Regions from separate parts of the Streptomyces sp. NPDC060000 genome, predicted to be linked through region 3. Evidence: riboswitches for the same ligand, from Rfam matches in the RefSeq annotation. Region 3 holds a riboswitch; each other region holds the start of a gene.
The links. A riboswitch is a leader RNA that binds a small molecule or an ion and turns the genes downstream of it on or off. The one in region 3 is predicted to bind thiamine pyrophosphate.
Positions count from the first base shown of each region.

Region 1: linked by a shared signal. The riboswitch ahead of thiO (glycine oxidase ThiO) and the one ahead of thiC (phosphomethylpyrimidine synthase ThiC) in region 3 are both predicted to bind thiamine pyrophosphate.
Region 2: linked by a shared signal. The riboswitch ahead of ACFWBB_RS25050 (thiamine ABC transporter substrate binding subunit) and the one ahead of thiC (phosphomethylpyrimidine synthase ThiC) in region 3 are both predicted to bind thiamine pyrophosphate.

Region 1 covers NZ_JBHWUU010000041.1:11,294-17,998, forward strand. Annotated here, with positions in the region: gene thiE (thiamine phosphate synthase) at 1-441, opposite strand, end outside; gene ACFWBB_RS21845 (Rv2175c family DNA-binding protein) at 514-879, opposite strand; gene ACFWBB_RS21850 (NAD(P)/FAD-dependent oxidoreductase) at 939-2,186, opposite strand; gene ACFWBB_RS21855 (hypothetical protein) at 2,219-2,587, opposite strand; TPP riboswitch at 2,640-2,751, shown strand; gene thiO (glycine oxidase ThiO) at 2,749-3,915, shown strand; gene thiS (sulfur carrier protein ThiS) at 3,924-4,136, shown strand; gene ACFWBB_RS21870 (thiazole synthase) at 4,145-4,939, shown strand; gene pknB (Stk1 family PASTA domain-containing Ser/Thr kinase) at 5,077-6,705, shown strand, end outside.
Region 2 covers NZ_JBHWUU010000050.1:26,673-33,377, forward strand. Annotated here, with positions in the region: gene ACFWBB_RS25040 (hypothetical protein) at 149-370, opposite strand; gene rlmN (23S rRNA (adenine(2503)-C(2))-methyltransferase RlmN) at 542-1,648, shown strand; TPP riboswitch at 1,671-1,779, shown strand; gene ACFWBB_RS25050 (thiamine ABC transporter substrate binding subunit) at 1,858-2,940, shown strand; gene ACFWBB_RS25055 (ABC transporter permease) at 2,916-4,586, shown strand; gene ACFWBB_RS25060 (ABC transporter ATP-binding protein) at 4,586-5,605, shown strand; gene ACFWBB_RS25065 (LAETG motif-containing sortase-dependent surface protein) at 5,725-6,441, opposite strand; gene ACFWBB_RS25070 (LOG family protein) at 6,604-6,705, opposite strand, start outside.
Region 3 covers NZ_JBHWUU010000003.1:93,610-100,314, reverse strand. Annotated here, with positions in the region: gene ACFWBB_RS03275 (YibE/F family protein) at 1-308, opposite strand, end outside; TPP riboswitch at 1,092-1,281, shown strand; gene thiC (phosphomethylpyrimidine synthase ThiC) at 1,274-3,100, shown strand; gene ACFWBB_RS03265 (VWA domain-containing protein) at 3,286-4,767, shown strand; gene ACFWBB_RS03260 (hypothetical protein) at 4,944-5,819, opposite strand; gene ACFWBB_RS03255 (metallophosphoesterase) at 6,012-6,705, opposite strand, start outside.

The DNA.
Region 1 (6,705 bases), on a different contig from region 3:
CCGGCCGGGTTTGGTCGGGGTGGGCCAGCACGGGCCGGTGCAGAAGTAGTCGACCCCCTCCTGGACGGCGGCCGCCCCGGCTTCCGCCTCCGCGTGCGTGGAGCGGCCGATGAGGATGTCCTCGCCGAGGATGGCGCGGGCCGCGGGGACCGGCAGGTCGCCCTGCCCGAGGTGGAGTACGCCGGCGGCGGCCGCGTGCGCGACGTCCGCGCGGTCGTTGACCGCGAGCAGCTTGCCGTGCCGGGCGCAGGCGTCGGCGAACACCTCGAGGTGCTCCAGCTCCTCGGCGGCCTCCATGCCCTTGTCACGCAACTGGACGATGTCGACACCGCCCGCGAGGACAGCGTCCAGGAACTCCGGGAGGTCACCCTGGCGGGTGCGGGCGTCCGTGCAGAGGTACAGCAGGGCGCCGGCCAGCCGGGCGCGGGCGGTGTCGGGCATACGGAAGTCCCCCAGGGCGGTGGCGTACGGGAGCGAGCGCCCCCGCACACCGGATCGGTTCGAATACGCGGGTCAGACGGCGAGCGCCTGGGCGCGGCGCTTCACCTCCGTGCCGCGATTCTCACTCAGGGCCTGCGCGGGCGTGCCTGGCAGGCTCGGGTCGGGGGTGAAGAGCCACTCGAGCATCTCTTCGTCCTTGAAGCCGTCGTCCCGCAGCAGGGTCAGGGTCCCAACCAGGCCCTTCACCACCTTGTCCCCGTCGATGAAGGCGGCGGGGATGTGCAGCGCGCGGTTCTCGCCACGGCGCACGGCGATGAGCTGGCCGTCCTTGATCAGCTGCCGGACGCGGATCACGTCGGAATCGAGCATCTCCGCGATGTCGGGCACGGTGAGCCAGGCGGGGACTAGAGCATCGGTCTTTGCGTCAATCTCGGTCACGGGAACAAGCCTGCCATCTGCCGCTGACAGTCGGAAGCCGGGACGGTCCGACCAGGGGTTCAGGCCTCGGCCGTCGCCGCCTTCATCGGCCGCGCCGGGTCCGCGAGGAGCCGTGGGTTCATGGGCGTGCCCGCCTCGATCAGCCGCCTGCCCTGGGCGAGGTCGCGCGGCCGCCCCACGGCCAGCAGGGCGACCACCCGGTCCTCGCGCAGCCAGCAGACCGTCCAGGCCGGACCGGACGGGTCGCCGCGCCACAGGACGCGGTCGGCGTCGGCGTGATGCCCGGCGTACTGGACGAAGCGGCCGAACTGCTCGGACCAGAAGTACGGGACGGGGTCGTAGACGGCCGGGGGCTCGTCGGTGGCCGTGCCGATGATGTTCGCCGCGACCGTGCGCGGTCCCTGGAGGGCGTTGTCCCAGTGGTGGACGAGGAGCCGCTCGCCGTACCTCCCCGAGGGGAAGGAGGCGCAGTCGCCGACCGCGTACACGTCGGGCAGGGAGGTGCGCAGGTGGGCATCGGCCACGACTTCCCGGTGGGCGCCCAGCGCGATGCCGGAGCCGGCCAGCCAGGCGGTGGCGGGGCGGGCGCCGATGCCGACCACGACGGCGCCGGCGGGCAGCCGCGAGCCGTCGTCGAGGACGACCGCGCCGGGTTCGACGCGCTCCACGCGTGCGTGGGTGCGCAGCACGGTGCCGTTGTCGGCGTACCAGGCGGCCATCGGGGCGGCGACCTCGGCGGGCAGCGCCCCGGCCAGCGGCCGGTCGGCGGCCTCGACGACGGTGACCGCGCAGCCGGCCTCCCGCGCGGCCGTGGCGAACTCGGCGCCGATCCAGCCGGCGCCGACGACCACGACGTCGTGCTGCTGGGCGAGGACCGGCCGTAGCCGTTCGGCGTCGTCCAGGGTGCGCAGCAGGTGCACGCCGGGCACCCCCTCGGCGCCGGGCAGCCGGACCGGTTCGGCTCCGGTGGCGAGGACGAGGACGTCGTACGGGACGGGCCCGGCCCCGGTGTCCAGCTCGTGGTCGGCCGGGCGAAGGCCGTCGACCTCGCGGCCGAGCACGAGGTCGATGCCGAGGCCCTCGAAGTCGACGTCGAAGGCGGAGCCCTCGGCGTTGCCGAGCAGCACGGCCTTGGACAACGGGGGCCGGTCGTAGGGCTGGTGGGGCTCCGCGCCGATCAGCGTCACCGTGCCGTCGAAGCCCTGTTCGCGCAGGGCGACGGCGGTCTGGACCCCGGCCATGCCCGCGCCGACGACCACCACGCGCCGCCCGGACGGGCCGCCTTCTTCCTGCCTCTGCTCACTCACCTGATCACCTTAGGCGGCTGACGAATCGTCAGTCAGCCGTCGTGCGCCGTGACCTGCTCCACAACGCTGGTGCCGCTGCCCTCCTGCGACTCCCACGCCCAGGCCTCCTCGAGCCGTACCCGTCCGTCCGCGAGCTCCACGACCGTCGACACACAGTGCCCCGAGGACGTCGTCCCGTCGTGCTTGAGCTGTACGTACCGGAAGTCGAGGCGGTCCCCCTCCCGGGTACCCACAAGATGCCCGCGTACGACGTCACCGCCCGTGTACTCCGCCCAGATCTCGCCGCCGCGCTCGTGGTACGTGAAGCGGGTGCGGGTGCCGACCTGGCCCGGCGCCTGGTCGGCGACGGGGGCGAGGACGAGGCCGTCGAGCGAGACGGGCCTGGGCATGGGTATGGGCATGGGCAAAGGCTCCCTTACCGAGGTGCGCGGCGTCCGGCTAGGGTGGCCAACGTAGAGCACTCGCGGGAGTCCGGACGCACCGGGCTGAGAGGGAGGCTGGCGGCCTCCGACCGTACGAACCTGATCCGGGTCATGCCGGCGAAGGGAGGGGCTGGACGCCCATGTCGTCTCCGCGTACGTCAGACGTCCTCGTCATCGGGGGCGGGATCATCGGCCTGGTCACGGCCTGGCGGGCCGCGCAGCGCGGCTTCGCCACGGCGGTGGCCGACCCGGCGCCGGGCGGCGGGGCAGCCCAGGTGGCGGCCGGGATGCTGGCCGCCGTCACGGAACTGCACCACGGCGAGCAGGGTCTGCTCGGCCTCAATCTGGCCTCCGCCCGCCGCTATCCGGACTTCGCGGCCGAGCTGACGGAGCTGACCGGACACGGCCTCGGCTACCGGCGCTGCGGCACGCTCGCGGTCGCGCTGGACTCCGACGACCGCGCCCATCTGCGCGAACTGCACGCCCTGCAGCAGCAGTCGGGACTGGAGTCGGAGTGGCTGTCCGGTCGGGAGTGCCGGCGCCTCGAGCCGCTGCTCGCGCCAGGGGTGCGCGGCGGTCTGCGGGTGGACGGCGACCACCAGATCGACCCGCGGCGGCTGACCGGGGCGCTGGTGGCCGCGTGCGAGCGGGCCGGGGTGGTCTTCCACCGTGTGTGGGCCGAACGCCTGTCCGTGGTGGGCGAGCGGGCCGCGGGGGTCGTCACACGGGACGGTACGGCGCTGGAGGCGGGGCAGGTGGTGCTCGCCGGTGGCAGCCTGAGCGGGCGGCTCGCGGGGGTGCCGCGGGACGTGCTGCCTCCCGTACGGCCGGTGAAGGGCCAGGTGCTGCGGCTGACCGTGCCACCGCGCTACGCGCCCTTCCTGAGCCGGACCGTGCGGGCCGTGGTGCGCGGCAGCCAGGTCTACCTGGTCCCCAGGGAGAACGGCGAGCTGGTGGTGGGCGCGACCAGCGAGGAGCTGGGCTGGGACACCACGGTGACGGCGGGGGGCGTGTACGAGCTGCTGCGCGACGCCCATGAGCTGATCCCGGGCATCACCGAGCTGCCCCTCACGGAGACGCGCGCGGGGCTGCGGCCCGGGTCCCCGGACAACGCGCCGCTGCTCGGGCCGACGGCGCTGCCGGGGTTGCTGCTGGCCACCGGTCACTACCGCAACGGCGTGCTGCTGACGCCGGTGACGGGTGACGCGATGGCGCATGTCCTGGCCACCGGGGAACTCCCGGACGAGGCCCGTCCCTTCACGCCCCGGCGCTTCGGCGCCGCCGTACTCTCGGAGCAGTCCGCATGAACGTCCGCATGAACGCCCGCTTGCACGTCTCGGTGAACGGGGAGCGGCGGGAGTTCCCTCCCGGTACGGCTCTCGACAGCGTCGTACGGTCCCTGACGGCGGCGCCCTCCGGGGTGGCCGCCGCGCTCAACGAAACCGTCGTCCCGCGCGCGCAGTGGCCGTCGACGGCTCTGCGCGACGGTGACCGGGTGGAAGTCCTCACCGCGGTCCAGGGAGGCTGAGCCAAGTCATGGCCGACGACACCTTCCTCCTCGCGGGCATGTCCTTCTCGTCCCGTCTGATCATGGGTACGGGGGGTGCGCCCAGCCTGGACGTGCTGGAGCGGGCCCTGGTGGCGTCCGGCACCGAACTGACGACGGTCGCCATGCGGCGGGTGGACCCCTCGGTGCACGGTTCCGTGCTGTCGGTGCTGGAGCGGCTCGGTATCCGGGTACTGCCGAACACGGCGGGGTGTTTCACCGCCGGGGAGGCCGTGCTGACGGCGCGGCTGGCCCGGGAGGCGCTGGGCACCGCTCTGGTCAAGCTGGAGGTCGTCGCCGACGAGCGCACGCTGCTGCCGGACCCGATCGAGCTGCTGGACGCGGCGGAGACGCTGGTGGACGACGGATTCACGGTGCTCCCGTACACCAACGACGATCCGGTGCTGGCCAGGAAACTGGAGGACGTGGGGTGCGCGGCGGTGATGCCGCTGGGCTCTCCGATCGGCTCCGGCCTGGGGATCCGCAACCCGCACAACTTCCGGCTGATCGTCGAGCACGCGCGTGTGCCGGTGATCCTGGACGCGGGGGCCGGTACGGCGTCGGATGTGGCGCTGGCCATGGAGCTGGGGTGCGCGGGAGTGATGCTGGCGTCGGCGGTCACGCGGGCGCGCGATCCCGAGCGGATGGCGTCGGCCATGCGGGCCGGCGTCGAGGCGGGAAGACTGGCCCGGCTGGCCGGCCGGATCCCGCCCCGGTACTTCGCCGAGGCGTCCTCTCCCGTGGAGGGCCGGGCGGTGCTGGACCCCGAGCGCCCCGCTTTCTGACCCCCGTGCGGCTACCGTCCGGTCTTCGGAGACGGGCGTCGCCCGGCCGGTGGGTTGCGTCACAGGTCGGCTCCAGTAGCGCTGCGATCGCGGTGGAACCGGCGGAGGTGTCAGCGGCGGCTCGTACACTCACCTGCGTGGACACGACCCTTCAGGACCCTCTGGTCGGGCAGCTGCTCGACGGCCGGTATCGCGTAGAGGCGCGGATCGCGGTCGGCGGGATGGCCACGGTCTACCGGGCCGTGGACACCCGCCTGGACCGCGTGCTCGCGCTCAAGGTGATGCACCCGGCGCTCGCCGCCGACGGGGCGTTCGTCGAGCGGTTCATCCGGGAGGCGAAGTCGGTCGCCCGGCTCGCCCACCCGAATGTCGTCCAGGTGTTCGACCAGGGCGCCGACGGGTCGTACGTCTATCTGGCCATGGAGTACATCGCCGGATGCACGCTGCGCGATGTGCTCCGCGAGCGCGGGGCGCTTCAGCCGCGCGCCGCGCTCGACATCCTGGAGCCCGTGCTGGCCGCGCTCGGCGCCGCGCACCGGGCCGGGTTCGTGCACCGGGACATGAAGCCCGAGAACGTGCTGATAGGCGATGACGGGCGGGTCAAGGTCGCTGATTTCGGACTGGTGCGGTCCGTCGACACGGTGACCAGCACCACGGGTGCCGTGCTCGGCACCGTCGCCTATCTCGCCCCCGAGCAGATCGAGCAGCCAGGTGCCGCCGACCCCCGCGTCGACGTGTACGCGTGCGGGGTGGTCCTCCACGAGATGCTCACGGGTGAGAAACCCCACGACGGGGACTCCCCCGCGATCGTGCTCTACAAGCACCTGCACGAGGACGTCCCGCCGCCGTCGGCCCTGGTGCCCGGGTTGCCGTTCGCACTGGACGAGCTCGTCGCGTCGGCCACCGTCCGCGATCCCGAGGCACGGGCGTACGACGCCGTCGCGCTGCTCGGACAGACGCTGGAGGCGCGCGCCGCGCTCAGCGAGGAGCAGCTGGACGCGCTGCCTCCGCAGGCCGTCTCCGCCGCGCACCACAACGCCGAGGACCGGACGAGTGTGATCCCGCGCTCGCTCACCTCCCCCGCGCTCGGCTTCGCTCGCGCGGGGGGACCCCCATCGCGGCCGCTGCCCGTCGACGAGGACGACCCCGACGGCGCCGAGGACCCGCTCAACCGCACCTCGCGGTTCCAGAGCCCGCCGCCCCTGCCGCCCCGGCGCCGTTCCGTACGGCCCCGGCGCGGCGTGCTCGCGCTCGTCACGGTCGTCCTGCTGGTGCTCGGTGTGGGCGCCGGGGTCTGGTACATCAACTCCGGCCAGTTCACCAAGGTCCCGGCGGTGCTGACGCAGAAGGAGGCGCAGGCCAAAACGCGGCTCGAGGCCGCCGGGCTCAAGGTCGGCAAGGTCGAGCACGAGCACAGCGACACGGTGAGACGCGGCACCGTCATGGACACCGACCCCGAGCCGGGCGCCCGGATCCGCAAGCACGACTCCGTGACGCTCACCGTCTCCGACGGCCCGGAGATCGTGAAGGTGCCGGATGTGAAGGGCTCCCGGCTGGACAAGGCCGAAGAGCTGCTGAAGGCGGACGGTCTGGAGCCGGGGCTGGTCGACAAGGCGTTCAGCGAGGACGTCATCAAGGGCTTCGTGATCAGCACCGACCCGGCGGCGGGCACGAAGCGCCGGGCGGGCACCGCGGTCTCGATCGTGGTCAGCAAGGGCAGCCCGGTCGACGTCCCGGACGTCACCGGCGAGGACCCGGCCGATGCC
Region 2 (6,705 bases), on a different contig from region 3:
CTGCCCACGGCCTCCGCCGAGGGCTGGGCGAGCGAGCTCGTCACCAGGGCCGTGAGGGGAACGAGAAACTGAGCGAGCGGGCGGTCGAGCTCACCAGGTACGTGCGGGCACCCCACGGCAGTTGCGTCTGAGCTTCAGCACATGTTGATCATGCGAATGGCGACAGGCCCTTGCCCTCCAGATGAGCGAGCAACGAGTCAAGGCATGCGTCTGGCGTGGCCAGGTCGGCTCGGAAGAACGAGTCCTCGCCGAGCGGCCCACCGCTGACGATGACCATCCATGCCGTCCGCCGCTCAACCATGCGGTCACCGTCGACCTTGAAGAAGGTTGTGACTCCGCGCGCGGCCAGCCACTCCATCAGTTCAAGCATGTCCACTCGCACCCCTCCGGAGAGATCATCCCGCTCCCGGTGGTACGCCCCCTGGGCCGTCCCTGGGTTGTGCGAGGCCGTCCAACCATGACAGAGAGCGCCCAGGGGTGACCGCCCCCACCCCGTTCTGGGCCTGGGCCGGTGGAGTTGATCTGCGACACTGGAAGGGTTATGCCGAAGCCCGGAGAACTTACTTTCGTTGCCCCCCGCGGAGCCAAGAAGCCGCCGCGGCATCTTGCCGACCTCTCGCCCGCCGAGCGGAAGGAGGTCGTGGCGGAGATCGGTGAGAAGCCGTTCCGTGCCAAGCAGCTCTCGCAGCACTACTTCGCGCGTTACGCGCACGACCCGGCGGAGTGGACCGACATCCCCGCCGGTGCCCGCGACAAGCTGCGTGAGGCGCTGCTGCCGGACCTGATGTCGGTGGTCCGGCATCTGTCGACCGACGAGGGGACCACCCGCAAGACCCTGTGGCGGCTGTTCGACGGCACGCTCGTGGAGTCGGTACTGATGCGGTACCCGGACCGGGTGACCATGTGCATCAGCTCGCAGGCGGGGTGCGGGATGAACTGCCCGTTCTGCGCCACCGGGCAGGCGGGGCTGGACCGGAACCTGTCCACCGCCGAGATCGTGCACCAGATCGTCGACGGGATGCGGGCCCTGCGGGACGGAGAGGTGCCGGGGGGGCCTGCCAGGCTCAGCAACATCGTCTTCATGGGTATGGGCGAGCCGCTCGCCAACTACAAGCGGGTCGTCGGTGCCATCCGGGCGCTCACCGACCCGGCTCCCGACGGGCTCGGGCTCTCGCAGCGCGGGATCACCGTGTCGACGGTCGGCCTGGTGCCCGCCATCCACCGGTTCTCCGACGAGGGCTTCAAGTGCCGGCTGGCGATCTCCCTGCACGCGCCGGACGACGAACTGCGCGACACCCTGGTCCCCGTGAACACGCGGTGGAAGGTGCGCGAGGTGCTGGAGGCCGGGTTCGAGTACACCGAGCGGTCCGGGCGTCGGCTGTCCATCGAGTACGCGCTGATCCGCGACATCAACGACCAGGCCTGGCGTGGTGACCGGCTCGGGCGGCTGCTGCGGGGCAAGCCGGTGCACGTCAACCTCATCCCGCTCAACCCGACGCCGGGGTCGAAGTGGACGGCCTCCCGGCCCGAGGACGAGAAGGCGTTCGTCGAGGCGATCGCCGCGCACGGGGTGCCCGTCACGGTCCGGGACACCCGTGGTCAGGAGATCGACGGGGCGTGCGGTCAGCTCGCGGCGACCGAGCGGTAGTCTGAGGACCGTACACATCTTCATATTCCGACAGGGGAGCGCCACAGCGCTGAGAGTGCGGCATCCAGGCCCGCAGACCCTCTGAACCTCGCCCAGGTCATTCTGGGTAGGAAGTTCGGTCATCACTCGAGCTGTTGCGCCCTGCCCGGCGTCCGTCGCGGACCCGGGCGGGGCCGCGTCTCTTCCTGGTCAACCCAGGAGGAAAACCAGTGCAGAACAAGACCTTCGTGGCCGTGGCCGTAGGGCTCGGCCTGGTCGCGCTGTCCGCGTGCGGGTCGACGGACGGGAAGGGGACGGCGGGCTCGGGGAGCTCGAAGACCGTCACCCTCGTCAGCCACGACTCGTGGGCCGTGTCCAAGGGTGTGCTCGCCGGTTTCGAGAAGGAGTCCGGGTACAAGGTGAAGGTCCTCAAGGACGGCGACGCCGGGCAGGCCGTCAACAAGGCGATCCTCACCAAGGACAACCCGCAGGGCGACGTCTTCTTCGGCGTCGACAACACGCTCCTGTCGCGCGCCCTCGACAACGGGCTGTTCCAGTCGTACGAAGCCAAGGGGCTGGGGCAGGTCGACGCGCAGTACCGGCTGGACGCCGACAAGCGCCGGGTCACTCCCGTCGACTACGGCGACATCTGCGTCAACTACGACAAGGCGTACTTCAGCGAGCACAAGCTGGCCCCGCCCGCCTCCTTCGACGACCTGGTGAAGCCCGCCTACAAGGATCTGCTCGTCACCGAGAACGCCTCCACCTCCTCGCCCGGGCTCGGCTTCCTGCTCGGCACCGCCGCGAAGTACGGCGACGGAGGCTGGGAGGGGTACTGGAAGAAGCTCAAGGCCAACGGGGTGAAGGTGGTCGACGGCTGGGAGCAGGCCTACAACGAGGAGTTCTCCGGGTCCGCCGGGGGGAAGAAGGCGAAGGCCGACCGGCCGCTCGTCGTGTCGTACGCCTCCTCGCCGCCCGCCGAGGTGATCTACGGCGACCCGAAGCCGGCCACCGCGCCGACCGGTGTCGCGTCCGGCACCTGCTTCCGGCAGATCGAGTTCGCGGGTCTGCTGAGCAACGCCTCCAACAGCAAGGGCGGCAAGGCGCTGATCGACTTCCTGATCACCAAAGAGTTCCAGGAGGACATGCCGCTCAACATGTTCGTGTACCCGGTGGTGAAGGGGGCGGCCGTCCCCGCCGAGTTCACCGAGTACGGGCCCGCCGCCAAGGACCCCGAGACCCTGGACCCCGGGAAGATCGCCGACAACCGCGACGACTGGGTCAAGTCATGGACCTCGCTCGTACTGAAGTGACCGGGCGCGGAGCCCGCACGGGGAACGTGGCACGGCTCGGTCTCATGGCCGTGCCCGTCGCGTTCTTCGCGGTCTTCTTCGCCTACCCTGTCGCCGCGATCGTCGCCCGGGGACTCGGCGCCGACGGGGGCCCGCGCTTCGGACGGCTGTGGGACGTGCTCGCGCAGTCCGGCATCCGGCACGTCCTGTGGTTCACCACCTGGCAGGCACTGGCCTCCACCGCGCTGACGCTCCTGGTCGCGCTGCCCGCCGCGTATGTCTTCGCGCGCCTGGAGTTCCCGGGCAAGCAGGTGCTGCGCGCCGTCGTCACCGTGCCGTTCGTGCTGCCGACGGTCGTCGTCGGCACGGCGTTCCTGGCGCTCGTCGGGCGCGGTGGACTGCTCGACGACCTGTGGGGCGTACGGCTGGACACCACGGTGTGGGCGATCCTGCTGGCGCACGTCTTCTTCAACTACGCGGTCGTCGTGCGGACGGTGGGCGGGCTGTGGTCGCAGCTCGACCCCCGCCAGGAGGAGGCGGCGCGGATGCTCGGCGCGTCCCGGCTGACGGCGTGGCGCACGGTCACCCTGCCCGCCCTGGGGCCCGCCGTCGCCGCCGCCGCGCTGATGGTCTTCCTGTTCACCTTCACCTCCTTCGGAGTGGTGCAGATCCTCGGTGGCCCCACCTTCTCCACCCTCGAGGTGGAGATCTACCGGCAGACCTCCGAGATCTTCGACCTGTCCACGGCCGCCGTCCTCACGATCGTCCAGTTCGTGGCCGTCGGCGTGATCCTCGCCGTGCACGCCCAGGCCGTACGGCGGCGGGAGACCGCGTTGCGGCTGGTCGACGCGTCGGTGACGGCGCGGCGACCGCGCGGGGCCGGGCAGTGGGCGCTGCTGGCCGGAGTGCTCGGCACGATCGCCGTCCTGCTGGTGCTGCCGCTCGGGGTGCTGGCGCAGCGCTCGCTCGACGCACCCGGCTTCGCCTACTACCGGGCGTTGACCAGCGACGACGGCAATGTCTTCCTGGTCCCGCCGATCGAGGCGATCGGCAACTCGCTGGAGTACGCCGTCGTCGCGACCGCGATCGCCGTGCTCGTCGGTGGGCTCGCCGCGGCCGCGCTCACCCGACGGGACGCCGGACGGCTGGTCCGTGGCTTCGACGCACTGCTGATGCTGCCGCTGGGCGTCTCCGCCGTGACCGTCGGCTTCGGGTTTCTCATCGCGCTCGACGAGCCTCCGCTGGACCTGCGCGGTACCTGGATCCTGGTGCCGCTCGCGCAGGCGCTGGTCGGCGTTCCCTTCGTCGTACGGATCATGCTGCCGGTGCTGCGGGCGGTGGACCAGCGGCTGCGTGAGGCGGCGGCCGTGCTCGGGGCGTCGCCCTGGCGGGTGTGGCGGGAGGTCGACCTGCCGATGGTGCGGCGGGCGCTGCTCGTCGCGGCCGGATTCGCCTTCGCGGTGTCGCTGGGGGAGTTCGGGGCGACGGTGTTCATCGCCCGGCCCGACAGTCCGACGCTGCCGGTCGCCGTGGCGCGACTGCTCGGTCGGGCCGGCGAGCTGAACTACGGCCAGGCGATGGCCCTTTCGACGATTCTGATGGTGGTGTGCGCGGTGGCCCTGCTGGTGCTGGAGCGGCTGCGGACCGACCGTACGGGGGAGTTCTGATGCTGCTGGAGCTGGAGCGCGCGACCGTGCGGTTCGGGGGGCGCGCCGTGCTCGACGCGGTCGGTCTCGCCGTCGCCGAGCACGAGGTGGTCTGCGTGCTGGGGCCGAGCGGCAGCGGCAAGTCGACGCTGCTGCGGGCGGTGGCCGGGCTCCAGCCGCTGGACGCCGGCCGGGTGCTGCTGGACGGGCGGGACCAGGCCGGGGTGCCCGCGCACAAGCGGGAGCTCGGGCTGATGTTCCAGGACCATCAGCTGTTCCCGCAGCGGGACGTGGGCGGCAACGTGGCCTTCGGGCTGCGGATGCGCGGCATGCCCAGGGGCCGGCAGGGCGAGCGGGTGCGGGAGTTGCTGGAACTGGTCGGGCTGCCCGGTGCGGGCGGCCGTGCGGTGGCCTCGCTCTCCGGCGGGGAACAGCAGCGGGTGGCGCTGGCCCGGGCCCTCGCGCCGCGGCCCCGGCTGCTGATGCTCGACGAGCCGCTCGGCCAGCTCGACCGGTCGCTGCGGGAGCGGCTGGTCGTCGAACTTCGGGAGTTGTTCGGCCGGTTGGGGACGACCGTGCTCGCGGTCACCCATGACCAGGGCGAGGCGTTCGCGCTCGCCGACCGGGTCGTGGTGATGCGGGACGGGCGGATCGCCCAGTCCGGTACGCCACTCGAGGTGTGGCAGCGGCCGGCGGACGAGTTCGTGGCCCGGTTCCTGGGCTTCGACAACGTGGTGGAGGCGACCGTCACGGGGGAGGCCGCGGTCACCCCGTGGGGCAAGGTGCCGGTGCCGGACGGATCGGGCCAGGGGGCGCGCACGCTGCTGGTCCGGCCTGCCGGTGTGCGCCTGGTGGGTGCGGACGAGGGACTGCGCTGCACCGTCGCCGGCCGCACCTTCCGCGGCACCCATGTCGCGGTGCACCTCCAGCCGGAGGGCGCACCGAGGCTGGAGGCGGCGTGCGCCCTGCGGGACGCGCCGGAGGTCGGAGGCGCGGTGGGGGTCTCCTTCGACGCGGGCGAGATCGTCGTACTGGACTGACGGCCGGCCGAGGGAGAGAGGCCGGCCGGGGAACGTACCGGGACATGCGGGTGGCCCGCCCGAAATGGGGACGGGCCACTCACGTACGTCCGTAGTGCGGGTCGAGCGGGTCGTGCCGGTCAGCGGTTGCTGGACCCGCGGCGACGCATCCCGAAGAACACCGCGCCACCGCCGACGACGACCAGGGCGGCCGCGACGCCGACGATCAGACCGGTGTTGGAGTTGGCACCGGTCTCGGCGAGGTTGGACTCCTGGACCGCGGGCGACGGGGCGTTGCTCGCGGAGGGTGCGGGCGCGGCGCTGTCGCTGGCCGAGTCGGACGGGGAAGCGGACGGGGTGATCGTCTCGGCCGGCGGCGGCGTGGTCTTGGTGTCCGACGGCGACGAGGACGGGGTGCTGCTCGGGCTCGACGTGTCGTCGGCCTCGCAGGCCTTGGACGGGGTGGTCACGTTCGGGCTGATGTCGGTGTCGACGAACGTCTTCTTGCCCTTGACGGCCAGGACGTGGACCCGGTACTCGGCGTTCGGCTCCCAGTCCTCGGCGAAGGAGACGGTGACGCCCTTCTTCGAGCCCACGACCGTCTGTTCCGTGCCGACCTGCCGGAGGTCGGCGCCGTTGTTCTCGAGGAAGACGGTGATGACGGCCGGGACGCCCGTGGGGTCCTTGTCGGTGACGGTGATGACGCCCTTCGTGCCGTCACAGGCGGCAGTGGCGGAGAACTCGCTGATGTCGCAGGCCAGCGCGGTGCCGGCGGCGCTGAGCGCGAGGGCGGCGGAGGCGGCGGTGACACCGAGCATGCGCACCGAACGGGCGGCGGTACGGCGGGAAAGGGACACGTTTGTCCTTTACGGGAAGCGCAACTGCGGGGGGTGGAGGGGAAGATGGCGCCCCCGGTGAGCCGAACGCGTCACCATCCCCAGCAGAACCACAGGTCTATAAGCGTTCCATAAGAAGTGTCAATGCGAGGATGCCTCTGAGCGGCTGGCTTTGCCCGCTTATTAACCACCGAGACGTTTCAACGCCTCCGGAGCCTCCTCGATCCGGTCAACCAGGGCGATACGGGACTCCATCGCCCGCTCCTGGGCGAGTGACCGCAAGAG
Region 3 (6,705 bases):
CCCTCGGCCGTGGAGGTGTCGCCGGTGGGAGCGTCGCCCGAGGCGTTCACCGACGCACAGTTCACGCTCACGACCTTGGTGACCGTGGCCTGCTGGGTCTGCCGGTCGAACCCGACTCCGGTGCGCTCGTGCGCCGGCGCTCCACCGGGCCACAGCACCACGAGGCCCACCAGCACCGCGGCACCGAACGGGATGAGGATGGCCGCGATGACCTTGCGCAGGTGCCGGGAGACGGGGGCGGCCGGGCCGTGACTGTGGCTGTGACCGTGTGAAGGTCCGTGCCCGCTACCTGAACCTGCGCCGTGCATGTCCCCCGGGCCATCGCCGTGACCGCCGTGACCGCCGCCGCTGTGACCGTCGCCGTGATCCTCGCCGTGACCGCCGGCGTGCCCCTTCCCGCGCCTCTCACCGGGGCCGCCACCATGACCACCGTCGAGGTTCTGCCCATGACCGACTTTGCGGTCAAAGCCATATCCGTCGCCAGGGCCAGAATTGGGGTCAGGGTTGGGGCCAGGACGGGCGCCGACACCAGGAGCAAGGCCAGGCTCAGCTCCATGACGGGGGCCAGAGCCGCCGTAGCCCCGCCCGCGCGCGGGCCCGGTTCCGTACACCTGCCCGGTCCCGTATCCCTGGTCATTTCCGGATCCTTGCCCGGTCCCGTATCCCGGATCGTTCGCAGGCCCTTGCCCGCGTCCGTAACCTCCGCTGTTCCCTGGCGCTGGCGCTGGCGCTGGCCCGGTCCCCGGCCCTGACGCCGACATCGGCCCCGCCCCGTCACCGGAGCGGGCACGCTGCCCGCTGGGAGTTCCGGCGCGCCTCAGGCCGCCGAGACCACCGGCGTATCCAGGTCCGTGGCCGGGGCCCCGCTGGTGGTCGTGACCGTTGCCGAAGTCGCGGTCGCCTCCGGGGCCGTTGCCGGGTCCGTCGCCATTGCCATTGCCGTCGCCACTGCCGTTGTTGGCGCCAAGGCGACGGGGCGGCTCGGGAGGTGGGTACGGGGGCTGGTGTGTGGTGGTCACCGACCGATCATCGCAAGAACGACACGAGCCCTCTGTTCACCGCGCCAGAATTGGCGCTAGCGTGGAGGCAACCTTTGCACACGCGGGAGCTCGGAGCACCGGGCTGAGAGGGCGCTGACCTTCGTCTTCGCGATGTTTCACGTGGAACGTCTCTCCTATGGAGTGATGTTTCACATGAAACATCGGCAGACGGTAGCCGCTGCGTCGACCGCCGAACCTGTTACCGGGTAATGCCGGCGTAGGGAGTAGGTCTCATGACCAACAAGGACGCACGCACGCCTGCCTTCACGCAGAACGCGACCAGCGAAAGCGCGGTCGACGTGAACGAATCGGGGGCCAGGAAGTCCGTCGGCTGGCACAAGGGGTACGTCGAGGGCGCTCGTCCCGACGTGCGGGTGCCGGTCCGTCAGGTGCATCTCACCAACGGGCAGTCGGTCACCCTGTACGACACCTCCGGCCCGTATACCGATCCACTCGCCAGCACCGACGTCCGCAGGGGCCTGTCGCCGCTGCGTGAGAACTGGATCATCGCCCGCGGAGACACGGAGGAGTACGCGGGCCGTCCCGTCCGTCCCGAGGACGACGGCGTCAAGCACACCTCACCGCGCGGTGGTCTGCGCAACCTCGACGCGGTCTTTCCGGGTCGGCCGCGTCTGCCGCGCCGCAGTCGGGACGGCGGGGCGGTGACCCAACTCGCGTATGCGCGCCGGGGGGAGATCACACCCGAGATGGAATTCGTGGCCCTCCGGGAGAATGTTTCTCCTGAGGTGGTTCGCGAGGAGATCGCGGCAGGCCGCGCCGTGTTGCCGGCCAACGTCAACCACCCGGAGATCGAGCCGATGATCATCGGCAAGCGGTTCCTGGTGAAGGTCAACGCCAACATCGGCAACTCGGCGGTGACGTCCTCCATCGAGGAGGAGGTCGAGAAGATGACCTGGGCCACCCGATGGGGCGCCGACACGGTCATGGACCTGTCGACCGGCCGCAACATCCACACCACCCGTGAATGGGTGCTGCGCAACTCCCCCGTTCCCATCGGCACGGTACCGCTTTACCAGGCGCTGGAGAAGGTCGACGGCCGCGCCGAGGAACTGACCTGGGAAATCTACAAGGACACCGTCATCGAGCAGGCCGAGCAGGGCGTGGACTACATGACGGTGCACGCCGGTGTCCGCCTCGCGTACGTCCCGCTCACCGCGAACCGTAAGACCGGCATCGTGTCGCGCGGTGGTTCGATCATGGCGGCCTGGTGCCTCGCGCACCACAAGGAGTCGTTCCTCTACGAGAACTTCGAGGAGCTCTGCGAGATCCTCGCCGCCTACGACGTGACGTACTCGCTGGGCGACGGCTTGCGGCCGGGGTCCATCTCGGACGCCAACGACGCAGCGCAGTTCGCGGAGTTGAGGACACTCGGGGAACTCAACCGGATCGCGAAGCGTTTCCATGTTCAGACGATGATCGAAGGCCCGGGACATGTCCCGATGCACAAGATCAAGGAGAACATCGACCTTCAGCAGGAGATCTGTGATGAAGCTCCGTTCTATACGCTCGGCCCGCTGACGACGGACGTCGCGCCGGCGTACGACCACATCACCTCCGGTATCGGTGCCGCGATGATCGCCTGGTGGGGCACGGCCATGCTCTGCTACGTCACGCCCAAGGAGCATCTGGGCCTGCCCAACCGGGATGACGTCAAGACCGGCGTCATCACCTACAAGATCGCCGCCCACGCAGCCGACCTCGCCAAGGGGCATCCCGGTGCGCAGGATTGGGACGACGCGCTGTCCGACGCCCGTTTCGAGTTCCGCTGGGAGGACCAGTTCAACCTCGCTCTCGATCCGGACACGGCACGGGAGTTCCACGACGAGACCCTCCCGGCGGAGCCGGCGAAGACGGCACACTTCTGCTCGATGTGCGGGCCGAAGTTCTGCTCGATGAAGATCAGCCAGAGCATCAACGAGCGGTTCGGCAGCGGGGCGGCCGCCGGGGCCTCGGCGGAGGAGATCGCCGAGGGCATGTTGGAGAAGTCGAAGGAGTTCGCGGCGAGCGGAAACCGGGTGTACCTGCCGCTGGCCGACTGACGAGTCCGGATCGGCGCTGTTCCCATCGGTGCTGTTCCCATCGGTGCTGTCCCACCAGGTTCGACACCTGGGGACAGCGCCCTGGGCGGCCCGTCAGCGAGGGTAAGACACAGCGGTATCGCGATCAGGCGGAGTGTCGTGCTCGTTCGGTTGCCCTCGGGCGTCGGCTCGGCAGACTTGCCTCCATGACAGCGCGATCCATGAGCAAGGGTGCCAATCTGCCGGTCGACGTGCCGGGCGTACTGGTCGAACTCAGCTGGGCCGAGGAGGTCGACGGACCGGACATCGATGCCTCGGCGCTGCTGCTGGCCCAGGACGGACGGGTTCGTGACGACGGGGACTTCGTCTTCTACAACCAGCCGCTGCACGCGTCCGGCGCCGTGCGACACCTCGGCAAGCGGAGCGATGCCGGCGTCGCGACCGACACGGTCCAGGTGGACCTCCGCTCGCTGGAAGGCGCGATCACGCGTGTGGTGGTGTGCGCGTCGGCCGACGGCGGCACCTTCGGTCAGGTGAGGGGTCTGACGCTGAGACTGCTCGGCACGGGCGGACGCTCCGAAGTGGCGCGCTTCGAGATGCGGGCCGATACGGAGACGGCGTTCATCGCCGGTGAGCTGTACCTGCGCGAGGGGCGCTGGAAGTTCCGGGCCGTCGGGCAGGGATACGCCTCAGGGCTGGCCGGGGTCGCCACGGATTTCGGGATCACGGTCGACGAAGGGCCGGAGGAGGCGACCGTGCCACGGAACCAACCGCCTCTCACCCCGCCGCCGGGCACCCCACCGTACACATCCACGCGCGCCCCATCGGCGCCACCGCCACCCACCCGGCCCACCATCGCCCCACCCCCGATCACTCCACCGCCCGTCACCCCACCTGCGATCAGCCGACCGTCCGGTCCCCGTCCGTCCAAGGGGGAGGAGCAGCTGCCTGTCGACATGCGCAAGCGGCTGTCTCTGCGCAAGGAGCAGGTGGCCGTCAGCCTGAGCAAGCGCGGAGCGGTGGGGATCAGCGCGCGCGTGGTGCTCGTCCTCGACGCCTCCGGGTCCATGTCGTTCCTGTACTCGCGCGGAGTGGTGGCGGACGTCGTGGAGCGTATGGCGGCGGTGGCGGCCCAACTCGACGACGACGGAGAGATGCAGGCCTGGACGTTCGCCAGCGAGGCCGCGCGCCTCCCCGACCTGCGGCTGGGCGAGCTCCCCGATTGGCTGCGGCTGCATGTGCGGGTGGGCGAGATCAGTCTGTTCCGGCGCAGCAGGAAGCCCCGCAAGGGGATGGAACCCGGGCAGGTCGACATGCGCACGGTCGGCATCCAGAACGAGGAGCAGAAGGCGATTGCCCAGGTCAGAACATATGTGAGGGAGAATCCGACGGCCGCTCCCACGCTGGTGCTGTTCTTCTCCGACGGAGGGGTCCACCGCGACGCGGCGATCGAGCGGGAGCTGCGGGCGGCGGTCGAGGAGCCGATCTTCTGGCAGTTCGTGGGGCTCGGCCGGTCCGACTACGGAGTCCTGGAACGGTTCGACACGCTTCCTGGGCGCCGCGTCGACAACGTGGGGTTCTTCTCCGTGGACGACATCACCACCGTCCCGGACCAGGAGCTCTACGACCGGCTGCTGTCGGAGTTCCCCAGTTGGATCACTGCAGCGGGCCGGGCAGGAATCCTCTGACCGGCGTACAACCACAGCCGCACGGCGGCCCACCACGACCCATCCCGTGACTCCGAGCAGCACAGCGCAGCACTGGCACCCAGGCCACCCGGCGTGGGCGTACGCCGTACAGCGAGGCCGTACGGCGTACGGCTTGCGCTGTCCCGGCGGGGTCGACGGGGGCGCAAGCCGAGTGCCTATTCCGGCTGGTGCTCCGGGCCGCCGAAGTCCGGGCTGGTGTAGTCCGGACTGCTGAAGCTCGGGCGCGGGCCTGTCGAGCGGCCGTCGTCCGGGCTGCTGAAGCCCGGACGGTCATAGCCGATCTTCGGGAGGCGGCCGGTGGGAGCCGGTGGGGTGGGGTCGGTGTGCAGGGCGGTCGCCGTGCCGGGATCGGCGAGGGCCTCCCGGAGGAACGGCAGGATGCCGCGTTCCAGCAGGGCTTCTCGCCAGGCTTCCCTGGCCTGGTCGACCTCCTCGCTCAGTTCGCTGTACGGTCCGGCCTCCAGGGAGGGCCGGTTGCGCAGGGCGGTGAGCAGCAGCGCGACGGTGGCGACAAGGATCGCGGCCACGGCCACGGCCCCGAACGTCCAGCCGGCGGCGAGCATGGTCCGGGCGAACGCCTGCTCGGGGTCGAGCACCCTGAGTATGTAGCCGACGAGCAGGAAGATCATCGCGGCGGTCCCGGCGAGAACGGGGGTGAGGACGGCGGCGACGGCGCCCGCCCCGGCGGCTTCGGCGGCCTGGGCCGCCTCCCCCACGGTGGTGGCGAGCCCCAGCGCGGCCGCGCCGGGCTCCGCGGAGCCCGTCTCGGACGTGGACGAAGGCGTGGACGGCGCGGGGTGGCGCAGTTCCTCGCGGACCTTGACGTAGTGCTGGTACTCGGCCGCCGCGGCCACCGTGATGAGCGCGGAGGCGTTGAGCGCCATGGTGCGCAGTTGTTCGGGGTTGAGCCGCTGTCCGACAGCAGCCAGTTCCGGGTGGTGTGGGGCGGAGCGCAGCGCCTCGTCGAGGATCCGCTCGTACTCCTGGCGGTCCTCGCTGTTCAGGTGCTGCGGAACGCTGTTCATCTGCATCCCCCGATGCTCCGTAGGGCTTGGGGCTCGCATGCCAACGAGCCGTCGGGCAGAAACGGAGGGGAGCCTGCTACGGATAACCCGATGGTAGAGCGGCGACGGCATGGGGTGACAGGGGGTTTGCCGAAATTGGCCCCTGGCCTGCGGTGTCGCCGACCGGTCCGAAGTGGGGAACTTCTGCCCCGGGAACGCTCAGACTTCCAGGGGCAGTTGCTGGACCAGCAGCTTTCCGGCCATCGTCACGCCGCCGTCCATCGCGATGGCCAGCCCGTCCGCGTAGAGGTGCGGTCCCTCGACGTGCGGACCGCCACTGTCTTCGCCCTCTTCGGAGCCGACTTCGCCCAGCAGGTAGGGAATCGGGCTGTGGCCGTGAACGATACGGGTGCCGCCGTACGTATCGAGCAGGGAGCGCACGGCGTCGGCGCCGCCCTCGTCGCGGAAGGAGAAGCGCTTGGTGAACTTGCGGAACAGGTCCCACACCTCGTCCGCGTCGTTGCGCGTGATCGTCTCGCGGACGGTGTCGTTGACCGCCTCGATCGAGTCGCCGTAGTCGAGGTAGGCGGTGGTGTCGGAGTGGACGAGCAGATGGCCGTCGACCTCCTCGACGGCGTCGAGGCGGGCCATCCACTGCAGGTGGTGGTCCTGGAGACGGTCCATGTCGTACTTCTGGCCGCCGTTCAGCAGCCAGGCCGCCTGGAAGGTGGCGGTGCCCGCGCCGGAGTTGACGGGCGTGTCACCGAAGCGCTTGGCGCCGAGCAGCAGCAGTTCGTGGTTGCCCATGAGGGCCTTGCAGTATCCGCCGGCCGCGGCGGCTTCGGCGGACAGCCGCATGACGAGGTCGATGACCCCGATGCCGTCCGGGCCACGGTCGGTGAAGTCGCCGAGG